One region of the Bacillus cereus group sp. RP37 genome, then DNA from elsewhere that is predicted to be linked to it. Evidence: riboswitches for the same ligand, from Rfam matches in the RefSeq annotation. Region 1 holds a riboswitch; each other region holds the start of a gene.

Region 1 (3,292 bases):
CAAAAGGGAGGTGTATAGTTAATGAAGTTAGTTATTCCGAAGCAACACGGTGCATGGGCTATGCTCGTTATACCATTTCTAGTAAGTGTTATTCTTGGGAAACCTACTATGTATCATATTCCATTGTTTTTAGCTTGGTTCTTTATCTATTTAGCTACGTATCCATTTCTTATGTACATAAAGCAAAGACGAAAAAAAGAGTTGTTACATGCTGCAATTGTATATTTTATCATCGCGTTCGTATTTGGAATGATTTCTCTATTATATGAATGGCGCATCCTTTTATTCGTAGCAGTAATGATTCCATTATTTATTGTAAATATGTATTACGCTCGTCAAAAGAATGAAAGAGCGTTACTAAATGACATTAGTGCGATTATTGTTTTCTGTATTGGCGGTTTAGTTAGTTATTATTTTTCAATGAAACTTATAGATAAAACAGCACTATTTATTGCACTTATATCATTTTTATATTTTTTAGGAAGTACGTTTTATGTGAAAACGATGATACGTGAGAAAAATAACCCGAAGTATCGTTTTATATCTTGGGGTTATCATATTGTATTAACAATCATTGTATTTGCTATGAATCCGTGGTGTTCTCTTATTTTTATACCAAGTGTCATGCGAGCAATTATGTTGTACGGTAAAAAAATTTCTATTATAAAAGTAGGTATTTTAGAAATTGCTAATTCTGTATATTTTTTAATCATAACGGTAATAATTATGAAGTATGCCATTTGAAAAAGCTTCCCATCTTATGATGGGAAGTTTTTTCAATCTTGTTCTAAAATGTGAACCGTGTAATCACAACGTTGAATAGCTTGTTCGATCGCATAAAGGGATTGTTCAATACGTGCGCGATTAAAATCTTTTTCAACGGTCTGTAGCGCTGCTTCTAAACAATGTTTTGCTTCTTGTAATGATTGAAAAGAATCTTGTACATATCCGCGAGCATTTTCGTGCATTTCATACTCCTCCTTGCATATTCATATATGTATAGTATGAACAGGAAGAAAGAAAATATAATTTGTTGTATTTGTTTGACAATTGAAATGAAATTACGTATAGTAAGATTTAAGTGAATATTTTCTTATCCAGAGAGGTGGAGGGACTGGCCCGATGAAACCCAGCAACCGCGATGCAGGTGCTAATTCCAGCAGAACATATTTGTTCTGGGAGATAAGACGAAGATATATACGTAACTTCTTCTTATCGGAGAGGTTTTTTTGTTGTCAAAAAAACCGATTACGAAAATTTATATTAAGAAGAAAGGGGTTGCGAAGTACTGTGACACTCGAAAAATACGTAAAACTGCGTAGTACAGTTTATGAATATATGATAGAGCAAGATAAGCCAATATCATTGTTAGATATTCAAGAACATATCGTTTCGCATCATGAAGGAAAATTCACGAAAAAGATGTTACATCAATTTTATTTATCAAGACTATTAGATGAACTGAAACTGGATGGGAAAATTACATTAGCTGATGAATATCTCTATACTGAAAAAGGGGTATTTTATAAGGCGAGAAAAGGGAGCTAAGCTCTCTTTTTTTGAAGTATGTAGAGTAAAAGACTGCTGAAGCAGCCTGATACAAGGGAATGGTGTTGAGTGTGTAGTGTCAAAGATTGAATGTGCCTGAAAGAGGCACTTCATATCGGCTGCAAATGAAAAGAGACACCTCCGCCGAATAGGTGTCAGTCGTTTTGTCATATAGACTTACTATTTGACAGTTATTAGAATAACATGCAGGGTTTTGGAAGTCAAAAGGGAATTAAAGGAAGAGGTGTTGTTATGTACGCTTACTTATTACATGATATAACGAAATGGATTCCGAAATACATTGTAGATAGAGGATACGAATATTATGAAGATGGACATGTAGAAGATGTTGAAATACACGATAAGAAAGTTTTTGCTTTCGTTACTGGAAATGCAGGAAACTATGAAGTGATTATTGATCTTGAAGATTTTACAGAAAGTAGCTGCGAGTGTCCTTATGAGAATCTTTGCAAGCATATGGCGGCAGTTGTTTATGATATTCAAGGTGCTGGTGAAAGTACGGTAAAAGAGAAACTGAAAGATTTAGAAAAGGAAGAGTTACTTACAGTATTAAATCGTTTATTACAAAGTTCGAAAAACGTACAAATTGTAGAGAAGATGTTAAAGAAGGGGAAACTTTAACTTATAGAGGGAGTTGTTTTGTAGTGAATGTACTAATTGTATACGCTCATCCTAGTCCTTCCAGTTTTAACGCGGCGATTTTAAAGCATGTGCAAAAAGGATTACAAGAAACAAATCATTCGGTTACGGTACTTGATTTATATAAGGAACAATTTGATCCAGTCCTTGTATTTAATGAAGAGAAGAAAAGACGTGATTTAGTAAATGAGGAAGAGACAGCGCGATATAGAAAATTAGTGGAAGAGGCAGATACGCTTCTCTTCATCTATCCGATATGGTGGTGGGGGATGCCTGCTATTTTAAAAGGATTTATTGATCGCATTTTCGTAGCTGGATTTGCTTATAAATATGAAGGTGCCCTGCCGAAAGGATTATTGAACGGAAAGAAAGCGTGGGTTATTAATACGTTGGACTCGCCTTTATGGTACGTCGCATTATTATACCGATCAGCAGATTGGATTATGATGAAGAGAGGCGTTTTACGTTTTTGCGGTATTCGCGATATAAAACGGTCAGTGTTCCAATCAGTGAAAACGAGTAAACTAGAGAAGCGGGAAAAATGGTTAGTACAAATAGAAGAAAAGGCTCGTACATTATGAATGAAATCGATCGTATTCTAAACTGTTGTGGGTATGATAACGAACTTTTGCGAACGTATATTACATGTTTACTTCAATTGAAAAAATGTAGCGAAACATTTCAACAAATGACGATTCAATTAAGAAATGATTATCTAATAAGAGGGATTTGTGAAAGAGAAGTTGATGAGGTGGTAAGAGGAAGTAAAGAATATGAAACATATTTTCTTCCTAAAGCATTACAGTGGAATTTCCTTAAGAACAATCCAGATTTAATTGAAAAAATATGTGAAGACTTTTTTGCATTTGAGGCGTTACATCTTACGGAGATAGAGTGGGAAAGGATTATAAATTGCGTGGGAAATAAATAATTTATTATGTAAAAAAGCTAGTATAAAACTAGCTTTTCATTTAGATAAATAAGAAACATAGACTAATGATAAATCCTGCATATAGTAAGTTCACAACGCAAAATCCCATAATATCACGAGCACCTAAACCAGCTATCGCTAATGCCGGTAATG
Region 2 (3,292 bases), 1.7 Mb from region 1:
TAACGCAATTGTGGTAACCGTAATACCAGATACTAACGCTGGTAACGATTCTGGAATTAACACTTTCAAAATAATTGTGCTTGTTTTTGCTCCCATCGCTTTCGAAGCTTCAATTACACCTTTATCAATTTCACGAAGTGCGATTTCAACCATTCTCGCGTAAAATGGTGCCGCTCCAATAATTAAAGCTGGAAGTGCTGCACTCGCTCCAAGAATTGTTCCAAGCAGAATCTTTGTGAATGGGATTAATAAAATGATTAAAATAATGAACGGTATCGAGCGGAAAATGTTTACGAACGCTCCAATTGCCGTGTTAACCGCTTTGTTTTCCCATATATTATCTTTCGCTGTCATAAAGAGTAACAATCCTAAAATTAGTCCTAAAACAAATGTTGCAAGAGCGGCGATTGCCGTCATATATAACGTTTCACCAGTTGCTTCTAACATTTGATTCCAATCAACATTTGTGAGTAACTTATCCATGTGCAATCACCTCCAGCTCTACTTGATCTTGATGTATTCCCTCTATTGCTTGCTGAATCGCTGTTTCCTCACCATTTAAATGAACAACTAAACTACCGTAAGAACCATTATTCGTTTGTGCGATATTCCCTTGCAAAATGCTAACTTCTATATCACTGCGTTGCATCAATCTTTGAAGTACTGGTCTTTCTACAGCCTCACCGATAAACTGCAAACGAATTACTTTACCATCTGGATACTTTTCAATTAAACTTTCAATCGTTTCATTTGTATCTTCAGAATCCGTTAACTGCTGTACAAATCGTTTTGTAATATCTTTCTGTGGATTACGGAATACATCAAGTACTGGACCTGTTTCTACAATCTTTCCTTTCTCCATTACCGCAACACGATTACAAATCTTTCGAATCACGTGCATCTCGTGTGTAATGAGTACAATTGTTAAACCGAGACGCTTATTAATATCTAATAATAAATCTAAAATTTGATCTGTCGTTTCTGGATCAAGAGCTGACGTTGCTTCATCACATAAAAGTACTTGTGGGTTATTAGCTAACGCTCTTGCAATCCCAACGCGTTGCTTTTGTCCTCCGCTTAGCTGGGATGGATACGCGTCTCCTCTTCCTTCTAATCCAACAAGGTGAATTAACTCGTCAACACGTTTTCTTCTCACCGCCTTATCGACTCCTGCAATTTCAAGTGGGAACTCGATATTTTCACGTACAGTTCGTGACCAAAGTAAGTTGAAGTGCTGAAAAATCATTCCGATCTCTTGCCTTGCCTTACGAAGTTCGCTTCCTGTAATGGCTGAAATGACACGATTTGCAATTGTAATTTGTCCTGAAGTTGGTTTCTCTAGCTGATTGAATAATCTGATTAACGAACTTTTCCCAGCACCACTATATCCGATAACACCAAATATTTCGCCTTTCTCTATTTTTAAATTGGCGTTATCTACAGCAGTGACATCACCGCTTTTTGCTTTATATATTTTCTTTACATTCTCTAATAGAATCATGGTGTATCACCCCTTTTTTATTTGGATCGACTCCGCAATTTTTTATGTTTAATGCGTGTAGTCCACCGTTATCATTACTTTTATTATTTGAATGTCCTCCACATTCAAACAACAAAAAAACCTTTCCGCTTTAGAGAAGCAGAAAGGTTTATATGCGTATATAACAACATTATCCCTCTCTCTCATCTCTCAAAGCATTTGCTTTGCAGGAATTGGCACCATTTCAACATAAGTTGACGGTTGCCGGGCTTCACAGGGCACAGTCCCTCCACCTCTCTTGATAAGAGAAATCAGATTACATTTTCGTCTGATTTGTAATTTATGAAATTGTCTATATTTTATGAATTGAATTGTATCAATATCCATACACCATGTCAACAGAAATTTTCGCAAAAAATGAAACTTCAGAATTTTAAGCACCTACTGACATCGGTTTACATATATGAAACATCGATTCAACTAATAGCATCGTTCGATACGTTCCCGAATATTGTACACGTCCATCGTTCATTAACATTTGCAATCGTACATTGCCGTTCACCAATTGTTTTACATCTTCTTCATCAACACAAACGATTTGCTCCGTTCCTCTTTCCTCATGTAGCAGCTCTATATAATCTCTTGAAATTTGTAACGAACAACTTTCATCTCCAAAGCGAAAATTCACAGTTTTTTCTCCTTGTCTTAAAAGCGGCTCTAAATGATATTGACCATTAGCGTAATTTACAAATGATTGCAGCAAAGAATATAATTTCACCCTAAATCACATCCTTCATATCACTTTCTATTACACATACCATTCCCTCTCACTAAAGAGCAATCCTGTTACTTTCGCTCGACAAATACTGTAACCACCCTGCATCTCGACATATTTCCCAAGAAATATGTCGAGGCGGCAAAAACTTTGCCGCCTACTTTAATTCCGTATATAAATATTCAACCGAATGAAATGCATATATCTTCTTCATGAGTGTCCCATTTTCAAAAACAAGTAAACACGGTACACTTTCGATTCCATACTCTTTCGCTAAATGCGGAGCATAATTTAAATCTAACATTCCAATTTTCAAGTCTTCAATTGTCATCTCAACGACTGTTAACATCTTTTTTGCTAATTGGCATGTTCCACACATTGGAGTATATACATATAACACTGTTTTTTCTTCATTCTCTATTAGGGCTGTTGCTTCGGCTCCTGTCCAGTCAATCACTTCTATCATTCCTTACCGTAAATATTCTGTATAAACGTCAATGTCAGCTCCCCATAATACATTTGCTAAGTGTGAAGATGGCGCGGTTGCCACTTCCCGGTACGAGCGATCAATATAAATATGCTCTGCTTGCGGAAATTCTTTTCGAAATTGTTTCCTTAACTTTTCTCCAGCATCATCAGCATCCACTAGCACATATACTTCCTTATCAAAAAACTGATCAATGAGCTCATCCATTTTCGACAAACCAATTGTACCATTTGTACAAACAATTTCCACCGGTTCACGAATAATAGATTCAATCTTTCTTCTATCTGATTTACCTTCTACAATAATGACTTTTTCCACATAAATCATATGTCATCACCCGATCACCATATACTATACAACCTTTAACTTAGTATATAGTATATTCGTTATTTTCATGTTGTTTCCTGTTTATTTTTGCAAAAGAAAAGCGGAGCCGACTGTTCAGCCCTGTTGGCTAAGGTTCTTTCGTACAGAAGACGCTTTTTGTCTTCTCTTGCGGAAGATTCTTAGACATGAAGGACTAGGAGGTGGAGCTAGACAAAGAAAAGCG
Region 3 (3,292 bases), 2.3 Mb from region 1:
AAAAATTCTTTGTACTGCTCAATGATCGGCTCGTGGAAGTCCGGTATAATTTCAAATTTTGTTGACGCTTCTTTCTTACTCTCTTCTCCTACTGGGCAGAAAGCATCTTGAATCGAGCATGCATCCGCTGGACAAAGCTCGAATCCTTCTGATGTATCTACTTTAACTGCATATACAAACTGACCGCCTACAAATTCACAACGTGTAATATATGGTTCTGGCGCTTCAATATATTGCTGGATTAAAGTAATTCCATCAATAGGTTCTTCAAACGCCGGACTATCCAAATATTGCTCTAAAGCATCAATGGAATGAAATAGTTGAACGCCAAGGCCTTTCCCTGCACGATTATGCTTTGTAATGAACGGTACTTCCCCTAACTCCCTTGCTGCCTTTACTATATGATCACGTCCAACAGCACCAATTGTTTTCGGCACTTGTATACCAAAATTTCTTAATGCTGCATATTGATTCAATTTACTTACTTCAAGACGTAATGCACGAGACCCATTAAATACTGTGCGCCCATATCCCTCTAACCAAGCAAGAACTCCTTCCGTCAACTCAGGTGCATATCTATGACCTCTCGTATGTGAAGAAGCACTCATGCGGCTATAAAAAACACCTTGGGGAGGTTCTTGTTCTAACGTAATTGTTCCTTCATTTAAAAACCATTCCTCATACGGTAACTCCAGTTCTTCCAACCTTTTCACTAAATGATCCGTCCATTCCTTATTCTCATGTAATATGTAAATTTTACTCATTTGTAATCAATTCCTTTCTTTTTGCTTCAACTAATGGCATCACTTTTTCAGAAAATCGTTTCATCTCTTCAAGCTGTGGCGAAAATTGTAAAAGTAATAAAGTAACACCCACTTTTTCAAAAGCGAGTATCCTTTCTGCAATTTGTTCTGGTGTTCCAATTAAATTAGGACGTAATCCACGATTAGATACGGAATAATCATTCAACTTCACTTGCTGTTCCAAATGCGATTTACTAATAAAGTCTTGGTAACCCGCGTAACCTAACGCATCGTCTTTCACATCCGTTATGCGTCTCCATTCCTCTACTGCCTCTTCTTCTGTATCACGACAAATGACGTAATCCGCAAGCCCGAATGACTGCAATGGCTCCTCTGTAACTTTCTTTCTACGATTCTTCATATCTTCTATTTTCAGTGATACTTCTTCCACTGTTCCGCCGTGCATGACATATGCATCTGCGTGATTTACAATGACCTCTTTTCCTCTCTCACTCTCACCACCTGCATAAAGCTTGATACCTTGTTTCTGCACAGGTTTTGGACTTAAATGTGTATTCTGAAGCTCATAAAAGTTCCCCTTATAAGAAAACTCGTCTTCTTTCCAAAGCTCTTTCAAAATTGTTACAAATTCCTCTGTGCGATCATATCTTTCATCATGTGCGGTAAATACTCCGCCGTACTGTCTCGCTTCTTCTTCCCACCACGCTGAAACTACATTCAATGTAAAACGACCATTACTTAATTGATCGATATTCGCTGCCATTTTCGCTGTAACCGCTGGATTGTGGAAGCCAGGTCTTACAGCTGTCATAATCTCTAATTTATCCGTTACTGCTGCAAGTGCTGCCGCAGTTGTCCACGCTTCTAAACTTGGTGCTGAAATACCTTTTATATCATTTAAGTTTAATTCTGCAATAAGTGTTGTTGAAAAACCTAATTGTTCTGCCGCTTGCGCTGTTTGTTTTGCATATTCAAACGTAGGCGGCATAGATTCATCACCTACATTTCGAAGCCATCCCCCAAAAATCGGCAACCAAAAACCATACTCCACTACATACTCCCCCTTCATCTCTTAGCCATAAAAAAAGCTACTCTTATTCAAATAAGAGTAGCCTTCTTGACTAATTGAACCGCTCTTATCTTTCAGGTGTTTCTTCACCTGCAGGATTTGGCACCTTTCGTCTCATACGAGGTTGCCGAAGTTTCATAGGGCCCGTCCCTCCACTTCTCAACATAAGAATTGTTTGATTTTCATTTATTATAATCATCTGAATAATAAAAATCAATATTTTAATACTTATTTTTCCGATATACATTAAATGATATATGAAAAATCATATTGTTATAGCGATTTATAAGGGTATTATGTTTCTTTACTTGCGAATATATAAAGGTCTATGGTGTCTTATGTCGAAAACATCATGTATAACCAAGTTGCTTTACTTCTATCTTAAAAACACAGCAAAAGAGGTGTTAGTAGCATGAAAAATAAACGATGTGAGAATTGTGGTTCTACTACATTTAAAGAAGGAAGAGTTGGATCTGCTTATCATGCATATGTTTGTGAAGATGATTCTAGTAGGCTCTTTTCAGTAGGGAAACGTTGCAAACTCTTAACTACATTTTGTTTAGAATGTGGTGAGGTGAAATCATTTAGAGTGGAGAAGCCGGAGATATTTAATGAATAAAACATTAGAATCGAGATGTCCTTCAACCTAATTCTCTTGGTAGACGTGGTTGTAGTTAATACAAATACCATTCCGGTGGAGGCACCATAGGGTGTCTTTTTTTAGTCAGGAATAAGTTTTTACTGCGGTATATATGAAAATAAATCATCTGATTATAAAAATAAAAAAACGCTCATTTGAGCGTTTCATCTATATAATACCTAATAATTACTTTTTCTTCACTTTGATCTAATAACTCTTTATACTTCAATATTACGTCAGCCCCACGGCTCTCCATGCGTATATTGTATAACGCTTGTTGTATTAACCTTTGATTGTTCCGTTGAAACATTTACTCCATATATAATTCCTGAAAACAAATTATATGAACTATGAGCTAATATAGCCGAAAAAAGACCGTATCTTAAGAAAAGTAAAGCATATATAAATAGAATGCGAAATTCAATACACTAGGCTCATGCATGAGTGCAGACACAAAACTTGTAGACAATATCCATACCCAAACGTATTTACTGTTTCTTTCTACAAATAAATTTAAATACAATTTATTAAACACATTAGAATGCTCTTTCGCATTATTAGCCAACCATAATATTGCTGCATAAGGCCCATATCTTTTCAAAATACAGTGGTTTTCATATGTCCCTAAAATTATAACAATAACTTTTCTACACCTACACCATCTATTAATAACAGTTTCAAAGAAGGTGATATTTTAATTGCTTCTTCGATATCTAAATCTCCGAAATCCACCATATATAATCCAAATCCTTCTTTTCCATTTGCATATAATAGCACTTTCCCACCTTCATCATCACCAATTGCAAGTGAGTTAGGTAT
Region 4 (3,292 bases), 750 kb from region 1:
TCCCCACGTATAATTCCTTTTTCAGTAATAATACCTGTAATTAATTCATTCGGTGTTACGTCAAATGCAGGATTATAAACATCAGTTCCAATTGGCGCCACTTGTTTCCCAAAAATTTTCGTAACTTCTGTTTCATCTCTTTCTTCAATAACAATTTCTGTACCTGTTTGTTTCGTAATATCAAACGTAGATAACGGAGCTGCAACGTAGAACGGGATATCGAAATACTTTGCTAATATCGCTAAATTCATTGTTCCGATTTTATTTGCTGTATCTCCATTTGCAACAATTCGGTCCGCTCCTACAATAATCGCGTTTATTTCTTTCGTTTGAATAGCATGCGCTGCCGTATTATCTGTAATAAGTGTTACATCAATAGCTGCCTGTTTTAATTCCCAGGTCGTTAAACGTCCGCCTTGTAAAACAGGTCTCGTTTCACACGCATACGCATGTAAATGTACACCTTTTTCTTTCCCAATATAAAACGGTGCTAATGCAGTACCATATCTAGCAGTTGCAATACTGCCAGCGTTACAAATTGTTAAAATATTATTCCCGTCTTTAAAGCATGTTAATGCATGTTCTCCAATACTCCGGCATACCGCTTCATCTTCTTGCTGAATGAGAAGCGCTTCTTCTTCTAATATTTTTTGTGCTTCTTTTATTGTAGTAATATCTTGAATAGATTCTCTCATACGATCGATTGCCCAAAATAAATTGACTGCTGTCGGACGTGATGTTCCTAAATAATTACAATCTCTATTAAACTTCTTTTGAAATTCTTCCATATGTACAGTGTTATATTTTTTGGATGCAAGCGCCAAGCCAAATGCAGCTACAATTCCAATTGCAGGTGCTCCTCCCACTTCTAACATGACAATACTCTTCCATACCTCTTCAATCGTCGTTAATGTGTTATATTCTGTGCTATGCGGCAACTTTGTTTGATTTAATACTGCAATAGCATCCCCTTTCCAACTGACAGACCTCGGAATAGTAACAATTGTACTCATGCTTTTATCCCTCCAGAAACCGTCTGTTGAAATAATGTTCGGAACAGTTGAATATCAGCACTCTTAGATTCATATTTTATTAGTTCTTTACCTAAGGATAGCGCTTGTTTCTTAGCTTGAATTCTCGCTTCTTTATTTGCTATTTCATCTAAATCAGCTACATGTGCTAAGCCAATTGTTCTACGGATAAGCTCACATCCGGCAAATCCGACAGCATCCGTAAAAATATTTTGCAAAATAATTGGTAGCCATTGCTTTTCTTTCGTATATGCCTCTACACCTTCTCCAATCCATAACCTCGTAAAAGTTTCTACAAAATAACTCCACGTCTTCTCTATATGGAAAAATAGCAAATTTCTCTGTTCTTCTTCTCTAGATAGAGCATTTAATAATAGATTTGCAATAAATTGACCAAGATCAAATCCAAATGGGCCATATGTTGCAAATTCCGGATCAATCACTTTCGTTTCAGAAGGTGATGAAAAAATACTACCAGTATGTAAATCACCGTGAATAAGCGCTTCTTTTCTCGTTAAAAATTTATATTTATATTGCGCGACTTTTAACTTTAAAGTTTTGTCACTCCACAATTCATCAACCGCTAGTTGTAACTCCGGCTCATAATCATTCGTATCGTAATGACCGAACGGATCTGTAAACACTAAATCTTCTGTAATCTTACAAAGGTCTGGGTTTACAAATGTACCTTCTAGTACCCTTTTCTCTTCTGACTGCAAACCGAAATCTGAGGTGTAAAATAAAACATGTGCTAGAAAACGACCGATATGCTGAGATAAAAGTGGGTACTCTTCTCCGCCTATCAATCCCCTTCTTGTAATTGTTAACCTTGATAAGTCTTCTATGACTGTTACCGCTAACTCTTCATCATGACTGTACACTACCGGAACATAATTTGGTACATACTTCGCAAAGATTTGCAGTGCCTTGCTTTCAATCGTTGCTCTTTTTATAGACAATGGCCAGCTCTCACCAACTACTTTCGCATATGGCAATGCTTGTTTTAATATAATAGACTTCTCTCCATTATCTAATTTGAACACGTAATTTAAATTTCCATCTCCAATTTCATGACAAACTACATTTGCTTTCTTTTCAAAATAACCGTGTTCTTTTGCATATTGTATAGCTGTTTTTTCAGTTAATGAATAATATCCCATCGTCTTCTCCCCCTTTTAAATTCAGAGGTTTTTCTAACACAGAAAAACCTCTTTCCACTAAGAAAGAGGTTTGAAGTTTATCTTCTCCCCTCTTATCTGCCAGAAAGTAAACTTTCTGCTGGAATTAGCACCGTGCCTTTTGGCGTAAATAAACGCCCCATTTCACAATGGTATTACGGTCGGTTGCTGGGCTTCATCGGGCCAAATCCCTCCACCTGCTCTTGATAAGAGTTGTATAATTTTTTGAATTTTTAACTTTATGTTGAAGACTATACCAAGAATAAAAATCACTTGTCAACATTTTATTTGTATAATTCTGGACGACGATCTGCAAAAACCGGAATTCCTTTGCGTACTTCTTTAATTTTCTCGAATGTAAGCTCTCCAAATAAAATTGATTCTTCTTCATTCGCTTCCACAACAACTTCGCCCCAAGGATCGACAATTAAAGAATGACCGGCAAACTCATTATTCGGATCCTTTCCTGCCCTATTACATGCAACAACATAACACTGATTTTCGACTGCTCTTGCTTGCAATAACAAACGCCAATGTGCTAAACGAACTAATGGCCATTCTGCTACAACAAATAAAACCTTTGCACCTTTAGCAGTATGAACACGCATCCACTCTGGGAAACGAATGTCATAACAAATTGTGCCGGCGCACTCAACATCATCTAGCTTAAATTCACCTGTACTATTTCCAGCGATTAAATATTTATGTTCATCCATAAGCTGAAATAAATGAACTTTACTATATTCATTGACTAGTTCTCCTTCCTTGTTTACTACATACATTGTATTTGTAACACCTTGCTCTGCTTGCTTCGCTATAGACCCACCGACAATATGTACACCATATTGCTTCGACCATTCTTTCAGCTTTTCTTTCGTTTGCAATCCATCCCTATCTGCAATTTCAGAAAGTCTTGTTAAATCATATCCTGTTGTCCATAGTTCTGGTAAGACGATAACATCTGGTCTTTCCTTCATCGCTTCGCTTATTTTACTTTTAGCGTTCTCAATATTTTTTTCTACATCTCCAAAGACAATATCCATTTGAATACATGCGACTTTCATTTTGTCAGCCCCATTCATA

The links. Region 1 has a riboswitch for S-adenosylmethionine ahead of QCI44_RS11320 (hypothetical protein). Riboswitches for the same ligand answer to the same signal wherever they lie in the genome.
Region 2: linked by a shared signal. The riboswitch ahead of QCI44_RS02405 (methionine ABC transporter ATP-binding protein) and the one ahead of QCI44_RS11320 (hypothetical protein) in region 1 are both predicted to bind S-adenosylmethionine.
Region 3: linked by a shared signal. The riboswitch ahead of QCI44_RS23195 (LLM class flavin-dependent oxidoreductase) and the one ahead of QCI44_RS11320 (hypothetical protein) in region 1 are both predicted to bind S-adenosylmethionine.
Region 4: linked by a shared signal. The riboswitch ahead of mtnK (S-methyl-5-thioribose kinase) and the one ahead of QCI44_RS11320 (hypothetical protein) in region 1 are both predicted to bind S-adenosylmethionine.

The regions. Positions count from the first base shown of each region.
Region 1 covers NZ_JARVHP010000001.1:2,136,683-2,139,974, forward strand. Annotated here, with positions in the region: gene QCI44_RS11310 (YwiC-like family protein) at 22-744, shown strand; gene QCI44_RS11315 (hypothetical protein) at 777-968, opposite strand; SAM riboswitch class I at 1,091-1,189, shown strand; gene QCI44_RS11320 (hypothetical protein) at 1,291-1,548, shown strand; gene QCI44_RS11325 (SWIM zinc finger family protein) at 1,753-2,190, shown strand; gene QCI44_RS11330 (NAD(P)H-dependent oxidoreductase) at 2,214-2,789, shown strand; gene QCI44_RS11335 (hypothetical protein) at 2,786-3,139, shown strand; gene QCI44_RS11340 (short-chain fatty acid transporter) at 3,180-3,292, opposite strand, start outside.
Region 2 covers NZ_JARVHP010000001.1:485,943-489,234, reverse strand. Annotated here, with positions in the region: gene QCI44_RS02410 (methionine ABC transporter permease) at 1-483, opposite strand, end outside; gene QCI44_RS02405 (methionine ABC transporter ATP-binding protein) at 476-1,501, opposite strand; SAM riboswitch class I at 1,681-1,788, opposite strand; gene QCI44_RS02400 (hypothetical protein) at 1,914-2,258, opposite strand; gene QCI44_RS02395 (thioredoxin family protein) at 2,413-2,721, opposite strand; gene QCI44_RS02390 (toprim domain-containing protein) at 2,725-3,069, opposite strand.
Region 3 covers NZ_JARVHP010000001.1:4,386,970-4,390,261, forward strand. Annotated here, with positions in the region: gene QCI44_RS23190 (ATP-grasp domain-containing protein) at 1-764, opposite strand, end outside; gene QCI44_RS23195 (LLM class flavin-dependent oxidoreductase) at 757-1,815, opposite strand; SAM riboswitch class I at 1,898-2,004, opposite strand; gene QCI44_RS23200 (hypothetical protein) at 2,246-2,452, shown strand; gene QCI44_RS23205 (SMI1/KNR4 family protein) at 3,104-3,292, opposite strand, start outside.
Region 4 covers NZ_JARVHP010000001.1:1,382,821-1,386,112, reverse strand. Annotated here, with positions in the region: gene mtnA (S-methyl-5-thioribose-1-phosphate isomerase) at 1-1,013, opposite strand, end outside; gene mtnK (S-methyl-5-thioribose kinase) at 1,010-2,191, opposite strand; SAM riboswitch class I at 2,281-2,422, opposite strand; gene QCI44_RS07440 (carbon-nitrogen family hydrolase) at 2,494-3,292, opposite strand, start outside.